DNA from 2 places in the Geodermatophilus sp. CPCC 205506 genome. Region 1 is predicted to be linked to the other one. Evidence: riboswitches for the same ligand, from Rfam matches in the RefSeq annotation. Region 1 holds a riboswitch; the other holds the start of a gene.

Region 1 (7,380 bases):
CGGACGCCACGGTCGCACACGTCGTCCGGGCCGCCGGGGTGCCGCCGACCGAGGTCGGCGGGCTGCGGCTGGACGGCCTCCCCGTGGCGCCGGACGCGCGCACCCGCCCCCGGAGCGTCGTCGAGGTGACCCCGGCGGATCGGCCGCAGCCGGTGCCCTCCGGCGGCTTCCTGCTCGACGTCGGGCTGGGTGCGCTGGCCCGCCGGCTGCGGCTGCTCGGCCTGGACGCCGCGTGGTCCAACTCTGCCGAGGACGCCGAGCTCGCCGCGCGGGCCGCGGCCGAGGACCGCGTGCTGCTCACCCAGGACCGCGGCCTGCTCATGCGCCGCGGGGTGCGGGGCGCGCTGGTGCGCGGGAGCCGCCCCGACGAGCAGCTCGCCGACGTCCTCGACCGGTTCTCCCCGCCGCTGGCGCCGCTGAGCCGCTGCACGGCGTGCGGCGCCGGACTCGTGCCGGTGCCCAAGGCGGAGGTCGCCGACCGCCTGCCGGCGGGCACGCGCCGCACCATCGAGGAGTTCGCCCGCTGCCCGGCCTGCGGCGGGATCTACTGGCGCGGCGCGCACGCCCGCCGGATCGACGCCATGGTGGACGCCGCGACGCACAGGTGAGCCTCCCCCCTGCGAGGCCGCCGTGTACCCGTCGAAGACCGAGGCCGCCGCGGGAGGGGCGGCGGTTTCCGCGGAAACCGACGGGAGGGCGGCGCGGGGAACGGACGGACGGCGAGGGGCTACGCTGGGCCGTACAACCGAACACACACAGCAGGGGAGCGCTTCGGCGCTGAGAGTGCGGGGCACCGCAGACCCTCGAACCTGATCCGGGTCATGCCGGCGCAGGGAGCCTGGAGGAACACATGGCCGAGCAGGCCGTCCGTCCGTCGTCCGCCGAGCACCACACCGGCCGCTGGCGGACCGTCGACATCGTCGTCACCGCCGTCCTGGGCGTCGCCTTCGGCATCGTCTTCTGGGCCTGGGGGTTGCTGTGGGCGGCCCTCGACGCCGCCTTCACCGCGTTCCCGCCTGGTCAGGCGGTCATGTACGGCGTCTGGCTGGTGCCCGCCGTCCTGGCGCCGCTCGTCGTCCGCAAACCGGGCGCCGCGCTGTTCGCCGAGCTGATCGCGGCCGTCGTCTCGGCGCTGCTCGGCTCGGCGTGGGGCACGCTCGTGCTGGTCTACGGCCTGCTCCAGGGGCTGGCCGGCGAGCTGGGCTTCGCCGCCTTCCGCTACCGCCGGTTCGGCTGGCCGCAGGCGCTGCTGGCCGCCCTGTGCGCCGGCGCCATGGCCGCGGTGCTCGACATCGTGAACTACTACCCCGACTGGACCGGCGGCTGGAAGAGCACCTACCTGCTGCTGGTCGTGGTGAGCACGACGCTCGTCGCGGGCATCGGCGGCATGGCGCTCACCCGCGCCCTGGCGGCCAGCGGCGCGCTGTCGTCGTTCGCCGCCGGCCGGTCCCGGGTCTGACCACGGGCGGGGCGCCGGCCGCCCGCGTCCCGGCCGCGGTGCGGCTCTCCGGCTGGCGGTTCCGGCACGCGAGCCGCCGGGCGTGGGCGGTGCAGGACGTCGACCTGCGGGTCGAGCCCGGCGAGCGGGTGCTGCTCACCGGGCCGTCCGGGGCGGGCAAGTCCACGCTGCTGCACGCCCTCGCCGGGGTGCTCGGCCCGGACGCCGGCGACGCCGAGGGCGAGCTCACCGTCGACGGCCGGCCGGCGCGCGAGGCCCGCGCCCGGACGGCGATCGTCTTCCAGGACCCCGACTCGCAGCTGGTCATGACCCGCGCCGGGGACGACGTCGCGTTCGGCCTGGAGAACACCGGCACGCCGCCCGCGCTGATCTGGCCGGCGGTGGACCGGGCGCTCGCGGAGGTGGGCTTCCCCTTCGGGCGGGACCGCGCCACCGCCGCCCTCTCCGGCGGGCAGAAGCAGCGGCTGGTGCTGGCCGGGGCGCTCGCCGGGCGGCCGGGCCTGCTGCTGCTCGACGAGCCGACCGCCCAGCTCGACCCGGACGGCGCCGCGATGGTGCGTGACGCGGTCACCCGTGCGATGGCCGACCGCGGCACCACGCTGGTCGTCGTCGACCACGACGCCGACAGCTGGCTGCCGCTGGTCGACCGGGTGGTCGAGCTGCGGCCCGGCGGCGGGACGGTGGACCAGCCGGCCGGGTGGCGCCCGGCGCCGCTGCGGATGCCGGTCCGCTCCCGGCACGCGCCCGGCGAGGTGCTGCTGCGCGCCGAGCGGGCCGGCTACACCCACCGCGGCAGCGTCGTCCCGGCCCTCCCGCCGACCGACGTCGTCCTGCCGGCCGGACGCACGCTCGCCGTCACCGGGCCCAACGGCACCGGCAAGTCCACCCTTGCGCTGCTGCTGGCCGGCCTGCGCGGGCCCACCACCGGGCGGGTGGTCGCCGGCCCACGGCTGACCGCCGGCCTGCGCCGCCCGGACCGGCCGCCGCACCGCTGGCCGGCCGACGAGCTGGTCCGCCGCACCGGCACGGTCTTCCAGCACCCCGAGCACCAGTTCCTCACCGGCCGGGTCCGCGACGAGCTGGCCCTGGGCCCCCTGCGGGCCGGGTCGGGGGACGACGCGGCGCACCGGCGGGCCGACGAGCTGCTCGAGCGGCTGGGCCTGGCCGCGCTCGCCGAGGCCAACCCGTTCACCCTCTCCGGTGGCCAGCAGCGCCGGCTGTCGGTGGCGACGGCGCTGGCCACCCGCCCCTCCCTCGTGGTGCTCGACGAGCCGACCTTCGGCCAGGACCGCGACACGTGGGCCGAGCTGGTCGCGCTCCTGGCCAAGCAGCAGGACGACGACCGCGCCCTCGTCCTGGTCACCCACGACGTCGCGGTGGTGACCGCCCTGGCCGACGACGTCCTGGACCTGCGCCCCTCGGGCGACCCGGTGGCGGCGTGATCGCGCCGCTGGCCCTGGGCCCGGTCCGCGAGGTGCCGCTGTCGCGGATCAACCCGGTCGCGCAGCTCTCCGCCATCGCCGTCCTGTTGCCGGTGCTGCTGGTCAGCGGCGACCTGCTCACCCCGCTGCTCGTGCTGGCCGCCGAGTGCTGCCTGCTGCCGGCGGCGGGGCTGGCCGCCCCGCGGGCGCTGCTGGCCCGCACCTGGCCGCTGCTGGTCGGCGCGGCCGGCGTCGCCTGGGTCAACGTGGCCTTCGGCGACGACGGCGCGGGCTGGCTGTCGGCCGCCGGGCTCGCGGTGCGCGTGCTGGCCCTGGCGCTGCCCGGCATCCTGCTGGTCGCCTCGACCGACCCGGTGCGGCTGGCCGACGCGCTGACCATCCACTGGCGGGTCTCCACCCGGTTCGCCTACGGCGCGCTGGCCGCGCTGCGGCTGGTGCCGCTGCTGGCCGCCGAGTGGGAGACGATCCGGCTGGCCCGCCGGGCCCGCGGCATCGAACCCCGCGGCAACCCGCTGGCGCACCTGCGGCTGTTCGCCGGGACGGCGTTCGCCCTGCTGGTCGGCGCGGTGCGCCGGGGCTCCCGGCTGGCGACGGCGATGGACGCGCGCGGCTTCGACTCCGGCGGACCCCGCAGCAACGCCCGCGGCTCGCGGCTGCGCCGCCGGGACGCGGTGTTCGTGGCCGCGGCCGTGCTGGTCTGCGCCGCCGCGGTCGCCGTCAGCGTGGCCACCGGCTCGTGGTCGCCGGTCTTCAGCTGACTCCCGCGCTACGGTCCCGCGCGTGACCCGCTACGTCGTCCTGCTGCGTGGCAGCAACGTCGGGAAGGCCCGGCAGGTGGGGATGGCCGAGCTCCGCGAGACGCTCACCGCGCGCGGCCACGAGGGGGTGCGCACCCACCTGCGCAGCGGGAACGTCGTCCTCGACAGCCCGCTGGGCGAGGCCGCGCTGGCCCGGGACGTGGAGGCGGCGGTGCAGGAGCGCTTCGGCTTCCTCTCGCCGGTCGTCGTCCGGACCGCCGAGGAGGTCGCCGCCGTGGTGGACGCCGACCCGCTCGGCGCCGTCGCCACCGACCCGGCCCGCTACCTGGTGACCTTCCTGCCGCGCCCGCCCGGGAAGGAGGAGATCGCCGCGCTGCCCCCGGCCGACGTCGGGGAGTACCGCGTCGTCGGCCGGGAGCTCTACCTCTGGCTGCCCGACGGCGTCGCCAACACCCCGCTGGCCGCCTGGGACTGGGACACGCTGCTCGGGGTCCCCGGCACAGCGCGCAACTGGAACACCGTGCGGAAGGTCGCCGCGCTGGCCGGTGTGTGACACCGGTCTCACCCACGTTTACCGGGGCTCCTCCTGACGCATACGCAGGTGTTCGGCTCGCCCGCGGGCCGCGGGAAGCGCGCGCCTCCGGGCGCCGTCGAGCACATGAGGGGGCCAACGGAGTGACACGCGAGACGGCCGGATCACTGTGGCCGTCCGCGACCCCGCCCACGTCGCGGGACGGCCTGGACTGGCAGCTCGACGACGTCGCCGAACTGCCCGCGGTGCGCGCCGCGCTGCGCCGGTACCTCGCGGGGCCGGACCTCGCCGACCTGCGCGACCGTCTGGTCCTCGCGCTGGACGAGCTGGCCTCCAACGCGCTGCGCCACGGCGGCGGTGGCGGCGTGCGGGCCGCCGTCGGGGTCACCGTGGACGGCTGGCTGATCGAGGTCTCCGACCGGGCGGCGGCCTCCCCTCCGGCGCCGGCCGTCGGCCGTGACCCCAGCGAGGGCGGCCTGGGCCTCTACCTCATCGCCGAGCTCGCCAGTGAGCACGGCTGGTACGTCACCGCCGACGCCAAGCACGTCTGGGCGGTGCTGAGGAGCTGACCGCCGAGCGCGTCAGTCCTGCGGGTGCAGCCGGATGGCGACCAGGGCGATGTCGTCCTCCAGGCCGTCGGGGCGCAGTCGCTCGATCACCGCGTCGCCGAGCTGCTCGAGGGGCAGACGCCCCAGCTCCGCCAGCGCGTCGCGCAGCCGCGCCATGCCGTCGTCGAGCGGGAGCCCCCGGCCCTCCACCAGCCCGTCGGTGTAGAGCAGCACGGTGGCCCCGCGGCGGAAGGTCACCACGTTGTCGGTGCGGGGCGCCGCCGGGTCGACGCCCAGCATGAGTTCGGCGCGCGGGGTGGACAGCTGCTCCACCCGCCCGTCGGCGTGCAGCAGCAGCGGGGGCGGGTGGCCGGCGTTGGACCACCGCAGGCTGGTGAGCCCGGCGGCGCGCTGCGCGGGGGTCTGCTCCACCCGGGCCACCGCCGCGGTCGCCATGGTGTCCATGCCCAGGCCCTCCACCGCGGCGTCGAGGTCGGCCAGCACCCGCGCCGGGCCGACGCCCTCCCGGTAGGCGATCCCGCGCAGCAGCCCACGCAGCTGGCCCATGACGGCGGCGGCCTTGGTGTCGTGGCCGACGACGTCGCCGATGACCAGCACGGTCCCGCCCCGGGGCTGCACGAACGCGTCGTACCAGTCGCCGCCGACCTCCGCGGCCTGCACGGCCGGCCGGTACCGCACGACGATCTCCGCGGAGTCCAGCACCGGCGGCGCGGTGAGCAGGCTGCGCTGCAGGTCCTCGGCGAGCCGGCGCTGCTGCTCGTACAGGCGGGCGCTGTCGAGCACCAGGGCCACCCGGGAGGCGACCTCCTGCGCGGCGGCGACGTCGTCGGCATCCGCCAGCGGCCGGTCGGCGGACCGGTAGACGCTGAGCGCACCCAGCGTGCGGCCGCGCGCGGCGAGCGGCAGCGTCACCGCCGACCGGGGGGCCAGCGCCCAGAACGTCTCGCTGGCCTCGCCCGGCGGCAGGGTGCGGCCGACCTCGGCGCCGACGTCGTCCACGGTGAGGGTCCGGCCGGAGGCGAGTGCCCGCATGATGGGCGCGTCGGGCCGGATGGCGGCCAGTCGCAGGCCGGCGTAGCGGTCCACCGTCGCCCGGGCCGCGGGGTCGCGGTGCCAGCTGCCGACGTCCCGCAGCCGGCCGTCCTCGCCCATCAGGCTGACGATCGCCCAGTCCCCCAGCACCGGGACGACCGCCTCGGCCAGCCGCTGCAGGGCGGCCTGCTCCGCGGCGCCCGCGGCCAGCGCGTCACCGGTCGCCGCGCTGACCTCGGCGATGAGGGCCAGCCGGGCCGCGCTGCGCCGCGCCCGATCCTCGGCGGCCCGGCGCTCGGTGACGTCGAGGAAGTAGACCGACAGCCCGTCCGGGCCCGGCCAGACGCGCACCTCGTACCAGGCGTCCAGGGGTGCCGGGTAGTGCGCCTCGAAGACCCGCTCCTGGCCGCTGGCCGCCGCGCCCCGGTAGTGCACCTCGAAGTCACTGCCGATGGCCGCGGGGAACAACTCCCAGATCGAGCCGTCCAGCAGCTCCTCGCGGGTGCGCCCGAGCAGCCGCTCGGCCTCGCCGTTGACGTAGGTGAACCGCCACTGGCGGTCCAGCGCGAAGAAGGCGGCGTTCATCGTCTCGAGGACGCGCGCGACCCGCGCGTCGCCGTGCCGTTGCCGGGTGGTGTCGTAGCCGACGCCGATCAGCCGGACGGCGGCGCCGCCCTCACCGGCGAAGGCCCGGCCGCGGCCGCGCACCCAGCGGGTCTCCCCGGAGGGCAGGACGATGCGGAACTCGGCGTCGTAGGCGCCGCAGGTGTCGATGGCCGCCTGCAGCGCGTCCTCGGTCCGGTCCCGGTCGTCGGGGTGCAGGCGGGCGGTGAAGGCATCGATGGTCCCGTCGAACCCGCCGGTGTCGTAGCCGAAGAGCTCCCGGAGCCGGTCGTCCCAGACCAGCCGGCCGGTGACGAGGTCCCAGTCGAAGCCGCCGATGCCGGCCGCGTCGATCGCCAGCTGGAAGCGGAGCTCGAGCCCCGCGTCGGCAGGGCGTGCCCGGTCGGGGCTCACGTTCTCACTCGCATTCCGGCCGGGGCCCGCGGCGGGTGCGCCCACGGCAGGGGGCTGGTCACCCGCTCCGGGGTGGACGGCCCGCACCTTTGTCTCACGCGGGGGATGTTCCCGACAACCGGTGTGGCCGAACGGACACCGGGCCGGGCGGCCGGGGCGGGCGCCCTCCGGTCCGGAGGAGGGCGCCCGCCACGCGGCGGGGGTGCGGACGGTGAAGTGTCCGCGGGCACGAGGTCCACGTCCGGGCGGCGGGCGTCCAGCGTCGCGGTGTCCGGTCAGTCCGTCGGCCGGCGTCGGTCCCGGCCCGGTCTCCTGCGGTCGACTCCCTGCGCCGGTGGCGGACCGGCGGCCCGATCTCGACGGCACGCCTGGCCAGGTCGGAGCCGGTCAGACACCCGGGGCTGCGGGTACCGGCGCGGACCTGTCGTCCGCCGACGGGGTGCGTCGCCGTCCGGTCGTGCCGCGCAGCGGTCGCCGCCTCCCTGGAGGGTCCGCGCGCTGCGTCGGGGCGCAGTCGGCGGGAGGTCGAGGCGGTGTACCGGTGGTGCGGAACGGCTGGGGGCGGCGGGAG
Region 2 (7,380 bases), on a different contig from region 1:
CGAGGTCCAGGTGCAGGATGCTCGCCTCCCGCCGCACGCCCGCACCTCCTCGTTCGATCGCCCGGTCCCCCCATCGTCGCCCGTGCGGACGGTGACGCGCGGCGGGAAGCGGGCCCGTCCGGTTCTCGTTGACCGCCTCCGCGGCGGGTCCTAGCTTCGGTGGCCCGTGCCTGGAGGCCGCCGTGGCAGAGCCCCTCGACCAGTCGACGACCGCGACCGCGCCGGCCCGTGGGGCGCCGTCCGCCATGGCGACGGCCTACCGGGTGGTCCTGGGCGTCTTCCTCCTGCTCGGGGTCGTGCAGATCTTCCTGGCCGGGCTCGGTGTCTTCTCCTTCTTCGGCAGCGGGCCGGGGTTCGAGCCGCACCGCACCGTGGGCTTCATCATGTCCGGGGTCGCGCTGCTGGTGCTCGTCTTCGCCGTCCTCGCCCGGGCCGGTGCGCGCGCGATCGGCGTGGCCGCGGTGCTGTTCCTGCTCGCGGCCCTCGGGCAGAGCCTGCTGGCCGTGCTCGGTCAGGACAGCGCGTACTGGGGCGGGCTGCACGCCGTGAGCGGGCTGCTGATCCTCGGCCTCGCCGGCTTCCTGCACGGCACGGCCGGGCGCGCACCGGACGGGGGCGCCCGGCGCTGACCGGCCGGGGGCCTCAGCCCGGCCAGATCCCGGCGAAGTGGTGCACCGGACCGTTCCCCGAGCCGATGCCCAGGCCCTCGCCACCGGCCAGTGCCGCCTGGAGGTAGTCGCGGGCCCGCTCCACGAGGGGCAGCCAGTCGCCGGCCCCCTCGCGGGCGGCGAGCGCGGCCAGCGCGGAGGACAGCGTGCAGCCGGTGCCGTGCGTGGCCGTCGTCGCCATCCGGGGCCGCCGGGTGGGCGTCGCGCCGTCCGCGGTCACGAGGACGTCGATGCTCTCGTCCCCGCCGAGGTGGCCGCCCTTGAGCAGCACGGCACGCGGCCCCAGGGCCAGGAGCGCGTGCGCCTGCTCCACCATGCCGTCGAGGTCGGTCGCCGGCGGCCGGTCCAGCAGGGCGGCCGCCTCGGGGACGTTCGGGGTGAGCAGGTCGGCCACCGGCAGCAGCGCGGTGCGGACGGCGTCCACCGCGGCCTCGTCGATCAGCCGGTGACCGCTGGTCGACACCATCACCGGGTCGCACACCACCGGGCCGCCCGGGCGGCCGGCGAGCGCGGTCGCGACCGCGCGGACGACCTCGGCGGTGCCCAGCATCCCGAGCTTCGTGGCGTGCACGGTGACGTCGTCGAACAGGGTGCGCAGCTGGAGGCCGACGAACTCCGCGGGGACGGCGTGCACGCCGGTGACCCCGCGGGTGTTCTGCGCGGTGAGCGCGGTGAGGACCGCCGTTCCGTAGGCGCCGAGCGCGCTGAAGGTCTTGAGGTCGGCCTGGATGCCCGCACCGCCGCTGGGGTCGCTGCCGGCCACGGTCAGGGCGACGGGCACGGCGGGGCGGTCTCCCGTCCCCTCGGGCCTGCTGCTCACCGGCGCGCCGCCGTGCCCAGGGCGGCGCGGAGCCCGCGGGCGGCCGCCTCCGGATCGCCCGCCGCGCAGATCGCCGACACCACGCAGGCCCCGTCCACGCCCGTCTCGGCCACCGCCGCGGCGTTTCCGGCGTCGACGCCGCCGATGGCCACCGCGGCCAGGTCCCCGGCGTGCGCCGCCGACGCGAGCGCGCGGGTGCCGGCGGGCCCCAGCGCGGGGGCGGCGTCGGGCTTGGTGGCGGTGGTCCACACGGGGCCGATGCCGACGACGTCCACCGTGCCGGCGGGCAGCGCCAGCACCGCGTCCAACTCCGCCTGCGACGAGACGCTCACCCCGACCAGCCGCTCCGGCCCCACCAGCGCCCGGGTCTCGGCCGGCGGCAGGTCGTCCTGGCCGACGTGCACGCCGTCGGCGCCGGTGAGGAGGGCGACGTCGACGGCGTCGTTGACGAGCACGGGCACGTCCGGCCGGCCGGCCAGCGCGGCCTGCACCGCACGGGTGAGCGCCAGCAGCTCGCGGCGCGGGGCGGTCTTGTCCCGGACCTGGACGGCGGTGACCCCGCCGGCCACCGCCGCGCGGACGACGTCGGCGACCGGCCGCGGGCGGCACAGCGCGGTGTCGGTGACCAGGTAGAGCGTCCAGTCGACGGTCACGGCTCCTCCCGGACGTCGGCCCGGGCCAGGGAGTCCCCGTCGATGGCGTCGAGGGCGTCCAGCCACGCGGGCGCGAAGGTGCCCGGCCCGTCGGCGAGGTCGGCGGCGATCTCGGCGGCGAGCGCGACGTGGGCGTGCGCGGCGACGGTGCCGAGCAGCGCGTCCCGGGTGGCGGCGACGTACGCCGCGACCAGGGCGCCGAGCGCGCAGCCGGCGCCGGTGGTGCGGGTCAGGAGAACCGAACCGCCCCCGACGCGGACGGTCCGCCGTCCGTCGGTGACCAGGTCGACCTCGCCGCTGACGGCGACCACCCCGCCGGTGCGGCGGGCCAGCCCCGCGGCGGCCGGGGCGGCGTCGTCGGCACCGGCGGTGCTGTCCACCCCGCGGCCGCCGGCGCCGGCGCCGGCCAGGGCCATGACCTCCGAGGCGTTGCCGCGCACGACGGTGGGCTGCAGCTCGACCAGCTCGGCGGCCAGCTCGGTGCGGTAGGCCAGCCCGCCGACGGCGACCGGGTCGAGGACCCAGGGCGTCCCGGCCGCGCCGGCCGACCGGGCGGCGCGCCGCATCGCCTCGGCGGTGCGGGCGTTGACCGTGCCCACGTTGACCAGCACGGCCGACGCGACCGCCGCGAAGTCACCGGCCTCCTCGGGCGCGTCGACCATGGCCGGCGCCGCGCCCGCCGCCAGCAGCGCGTTCGCGGTGAAGGCCTGCACGACCGTGTTGGTCAGGCAGTGCACGAGCGGGGTGGTGGTGCGCAGCGCCGCCCGGGCATCGCGCAGAACGTCGGCGTCCACGCCGTGACATCCCTTCGCCAGTACGAACTGGAGCAGGTTCGACGGGTGTGCTCTCAGTCCCCTGCGGGACACCCCGTGCCACTTCCCCGCCGAACCTAACAGCCGGTTCCGGCCGCGGGTCCTGGCCGCCGGCTCAGGCGTCGGTGAGCGCCGCCGGGGGGAGCCAGTCGGCCTCGAGCAGCTCGGCGATCTCCTGGAGGGAGGACGTGTCCGCGCCCGCCGTCGAGCCGCTGACCGCCAGCCGCTCCACCATCACCCGCGCGACCTGCTCCTCCACGGTGTCCTCGGCGAAGGCCACCCGCCACGGCGAGACCTGGCCGTCGCGGTGCGTGCGGCCGGTGACCTGCCGGGCCTGGATGCCGGAGAAGCGCGGCTGGTGGAACAACCCGACCCGCGGGACGGCGGAGGCCGCGGCCCCGCTGGGCAGCAGCTCGCCGGCGTGCAGGCTGATCGACGCCGTCACCGTGAACACGCAGACCGGCGCGGCCCCGGTCTGGAAGCGCAGCCGCTCGGCCTCGACGTCGAACCGGTCGCGGCCGTAGATGCCGGCCACCGGGATCCCGGAGTCCAGCAGCGCCTCACGGATCGGGTCGGCCGCCGTCTCCACGAACTCGACCGACACCGCGACCTGCCGCTCGGCCTCCACCTGGGCCTTCACCCAGTCGACCGTGGCCTGCGCCCGGATCAGCCCGGCCTTCTGCCGGAAGCGCAGCAGCGCCGCCCGGCCCCGCGCGGTCTGCCGGCCGCGGCGGGCCAGCTGCATCTCGGCGCGGAACTCGGCCCACTCCGACTCGTAGGCCGCCCGCTCGGCCGGCGTCAGCGCCACCGGGGTCCCGGTCACCGACACCGGCCCCCACGGCGCCGGCCGGTGCAGCGTCGCCGGCGGGTTCGTCCCGGCCAGCCAGCCCTGCAGCCGCGCGAGGTCGGCCCGGCGCTCGTCGGCGTCCTCGGTCCACGCCCAGCCGTAGCGGCCACGTTCCACGTGGAACCGGTGCTCGTCGAGCTTCTTCGGCAGGTCCGACCACTCGCGGAGCGGCTCGCCGTGCTGCTGGGCGAACTGGGGCGCGAGGTAGGGCAGCTCGAGCGGCGTGTGCGCCGGGGTGGCGGTGGCCGCGATGACGAACGGCGCGTCCTTCACCCGACCGGCGCCGGAGACGGCCTTCCAGTGCTTCCACCGCTGCGTCGTCGTGTGGCGGACCATGTGCGCCTCGTCGGCGATGACGACGTCGAACCGCAGCTTGGCGACCTTGGCCAGCCGGTCCCAGGTGGTCACGCACCAGCGCAGCCCGCCGTCGCCGAAGCCGGCGATCGAGCGGGTCCAGTGCGGGATGGTGATGGCGGCCGGCCGGTCGGCCACCACGAGGACGGTGCGCCCGCCACGCTGCGCGGCCACCTCCCGGGCGGCCAGGACGGCGGTGCCCGTCTTGCCCACGCCGGGGTCGTCGCCGAGCAGGAAGACGCGGTGCCCGGCCTTCGCCGAGGCGGCGATCGCCGCGGCGCCGGTCAGCTGCTCGTCCCGCGGGTGCATGGGCCGGCCCGCGGGCACCGGTCGCGGCGTGGGGTTGAGCTCGTCCTCGAGGAAGCGCTCGAAGGTGTACGGCGGCGGGTCGTAGGGCGCCAGCTCCGGCGGCAGGTCTCGGCCGACCCAGACGTGCGCCTGCAGGTCCGCCCGCCACTGCGCGCCGGGCGCGGGTGCCCGAAAGGGGACGGCGAGCACCCACACCCGCTCCCCCGGGCCGGCGACCGGCCGTTCGGGCGCGGGCTTGGCGGTCCGCTTGGTCGCCGGCTTGCGCCGGGTGGTCGTGCTCGTGCTGGTTCGGGTGGTGCTGGTCGAGCGGGTCGTCGTCCGGCGGCGCCGTCCGGGCATGGGTGTGCTCCCCCTTCGTCGAGCCGTCGACGGTAGGTCGACCGGACGACAGGATCTGGTGGAATCGCCGGGTGACGGCGAACTCGGAGGAGCGGCTGCACGCGCGCACCGTGGGTGAGACGGGTCCGCGGGTGGTGTTCGTGCACGGGCTGTTCGGCCAGGGCAAGAACTGGACGACGATCGCCAAGGGACTGGCCGGCGGCCACCAGGTGACCCTCCTCGACCTGCCCAACCACGGGCACTCCCCGTGGACCGAGCGGGTCGACTACCTCGACATGGCGCGCATGGTGGCCGACGAGCTGGAGTCGTTCGGGGAGCCGGTGACCCTGGTCGGGCACTCGATGGGCGGCAAGGTGGCGATGCAGGTCGCGCTGCGCCATCCGGAGCTGCTGCGCGCGCTGGTCGTCGTCGACATCGCCCCGACCGAGTACCCGGTGTCCGGTGGCCGCACCGAGGACCCCGACGAGGAGGCCTCCCCCTTCGCCGCCTTCATCGCCGCGATGCGGGAGCTCGACCTGGGTTCGCTCCGGACCCGCGAGGACGCCGACGCCGCACTGCGCTCCGTCGTCCCGAGCCGGATGGTGCGGTCCTTCCTGCTGCAGAGCCTGGTGCGCGAGGGGCTGGGGGACGGCGGCGGCTGGCGGTGGCGGCTGAACCTGGAGCTGCTGGAGCGCGACCTCGGCGCGCTGCGTGGGTTCCCCGACCCGCCGCCGGGTGCCCGCTTCGACGGCCCGGTGCTGTGGATCGCCGGCGCGAACTCGCACTACGTGCTGCCCGAGGACCGGGAGCGCATGGAGGAGCTCTACCCGTCGACCCGGCTGGTGCGGATCAAGAACGCGGGGCACTGGGTGCACTCGGAGCAGCCGGAGGTCTTCCTGGAGACGCTGAAGCGGTTCCTGGAGCGGGTCGAGCGTTGACGGAGGCCGCGGCTACTCCTCACCGATGTCCTCGCTCCAGACGTCGGGGTGTTCGGCGATGAAGCGCGTCATGAGCTCCCGGCACTCCGGGTCGTCGAGCACCAGCACCTCGACGCCGTGCTCGGCCAGCCAGTCGTGGCCGCCGGAGAAGGTCCGCGCCTCGCCGACGACCAGCCGGGAGATGCCGAACTGGCGCACCAGCCCGCTGCAGTACCAGCAGGGCGAGAGGGTGGTGACCATCGTCGTCCCGCGGTAGGTGCGCTGGCGACCGGCGGCACGGAAGGCCGACGTCTCCCCGTGCACCGACGGGTCGTCGTCCTGCACCCGGCGGTTGCGCCCACGGCCCAGGAGCCTGCCGTCCGGCCCGACGAGCGCCGCGCCCACCGGTACCCCGCCTTCGGCGAGGCCTGCCCGGGCCTCCTCCACCGCGACCGCCAGCCACGACCGGGCCGTGGCATCGTCCAGCGGAACCGGGCACGTCACTGATCGCCTCCTGCCATCGATGCCGTACTTCTCTCGGCCCTGGACTGCTACGAGCCGGGACGAGCGTGGCCGGACAGCGGCGGGTCCGGCAACCCGCGCGGCGGAGGGCGGCCGGGCGGCTGGGCGGCCGGGCCTGGCCATGGCCTCAGGGGCCGGCGCGGATGAGGACCTCGCTCCCGTCGGGGCGCCAGGTGTGCCAGTGGCCGCTCCCGGGATCACGGGTGACGGTGAAGCCGCCCTCGTGGCAGGCGGTGTGGTGCCGTTCACAGAGCAGCGCGCCGTTGTCGCAGGAGGTCGGGCCGCCGAATGCCCAGTGGACGACATGATGGACGTCGCACCACTCGGGCGGGGCGTCGCAACCGGCGAAGACGCAGTGACCGTCGCGGACCTCGACCGCCCGCCGGATCGCCGCGCCGGCCGTCCGCTGCGCACGGCCGACGTCGAGGGGCAGCCCGTCCGGACCCGTGATGACCCGGACCACGCCGGCGTCGCAGGCCAGGCGCCGAGCCGTCTCCGGCGTGATCGGCCCAGCCCAGCCCAGCTCGCCGCCCGCGACGCCCGGCGCACCGCGAGCGGCGGACAGGGAGTGCCAGTCGACGGTGACCCGCACGTGCGGCCGCTCGCCGCGGACGTCGGGCAACGAGCCCCCGTCGAGAGCGCCGCGGGCGAGGGCGACCAGGGCGTCGGCCTGACGCTCGGCGTGGCCGCGGGTGTCGCCCGCCGGGCGGTCGCCGTTCATGAGCGCCGCCAGGGCGGTGTGCAGGTACTCGCCGCCCACCGCGTCCAGTTCGCCGCGCAGGTGCACGCGGCCGTCGAGGCCGGAGGCCATCGTGAACCGGCGGCGGGTGTCCGCCGCGTCGTCGAGGGAGCCGTCGGGATCCACGCCGGCGACCCAGCGTGCAACTCCCCGAGCCGTCTCGTCGGGCGTCGTCTGCCGGGCCAGGTCGGCGAGGATCCGGTCGGTCTCCCCCAGCGCGATACCGAGCCCTTCGGCCCTGGCGACCCGGCCAGGGGTCATCGCGCGGGTGATGACACGGGCGTGGTCTGCGGTGATCTCACCGGCGGCGAAGGCCGCGGCGGTGGCCGGCAGCTGCTCGAGCCGGCGCCCTGACGACACCACCGCCGTTGCCTCCGCAGGCGACAGCCGGCAGCTGCCCCGCAGCCAGCTCCTCATCGAC

What was found. A riboswitch is a leader RNA that binds a small molecule or an ion and turns the genes downstream of it on or off. The one in region 1 is predicted to bind thiamine pyrophosphate.
Region 2: another riboswitch for thiamine pyrophosphate. It lies ahead of thiM (hydroxyethylthiazole kinase); the one in region 1 lies ahead of MY520_RS11365 (ECF transporter S component).

What each region holds. Positions count from the first base shown of each region.
Region 1 is NZ_JALPKP010000016.1:67,343-74,722, forward strand. It holds gene MY520_RS11360 (Mut7-C RNAse domain-containing protein) at 1-608, shown strand, start outside; TPP riboswitch at 751-854, shown strand; gene MY520_RS11365 (ECF transporter S component) at 851-1,459, shown strand; gene MY520_RS11370 (ABC transporter ATP-binding protein) at 1,498-2,901, shown strand; gene MY520_RS11375 (energy-coupling factor transporter transmembrane component T family protein) at 2,898-3,659, shown strand; gene MY520_RS11380 (DUF1697 domain-containing protein) at 3,682-4,212, shown strand; gene MY520_RS11385 (ATP-binding protein) at 4,335-4,760, shown strand; gene MY520_RS11390 (SpoIIE family protein phosphatase) at 4,773-6,809, opposite strand.
Region 2 is NZ_JALPKP010000055.1:23,788-31,167, reverse strand. It holds gene MY520_RS23585 (DNA polymerase IV) at 1-37, opposite strand, end outside; gene MY520_RS23580 (DUF6220 domain-containing protein) at 183-629, shown strand; gene thiD (bifunctional hydroxymethylpyrimidine kinase/phosphomethylpyrimidine kinase) at 643-1,449, opposite strand; gene thiE (thiamine phosphate synthase) at 1,485-2,141, opposite strand; gene thiM (hydroxyethylthiazole kinase) at 2,138-2,935, opposite strand; TPP riboswitch at 2,928-3,021, opposite strand; gene MY520_RS23560 (helicase) at 3,069-4,802, opposite strand; gene MY520_RS23555 (alpha/beta fold hydrolase) at 4,874-5,719, shown strand; gene MY520_RS23550 (nucleoside deaminase) at 5,732-6,202, opposite strand; gene MY520_RS23545 (DUF222 domain-containing protein) at 6,348-7,380, opposite strand, start outside.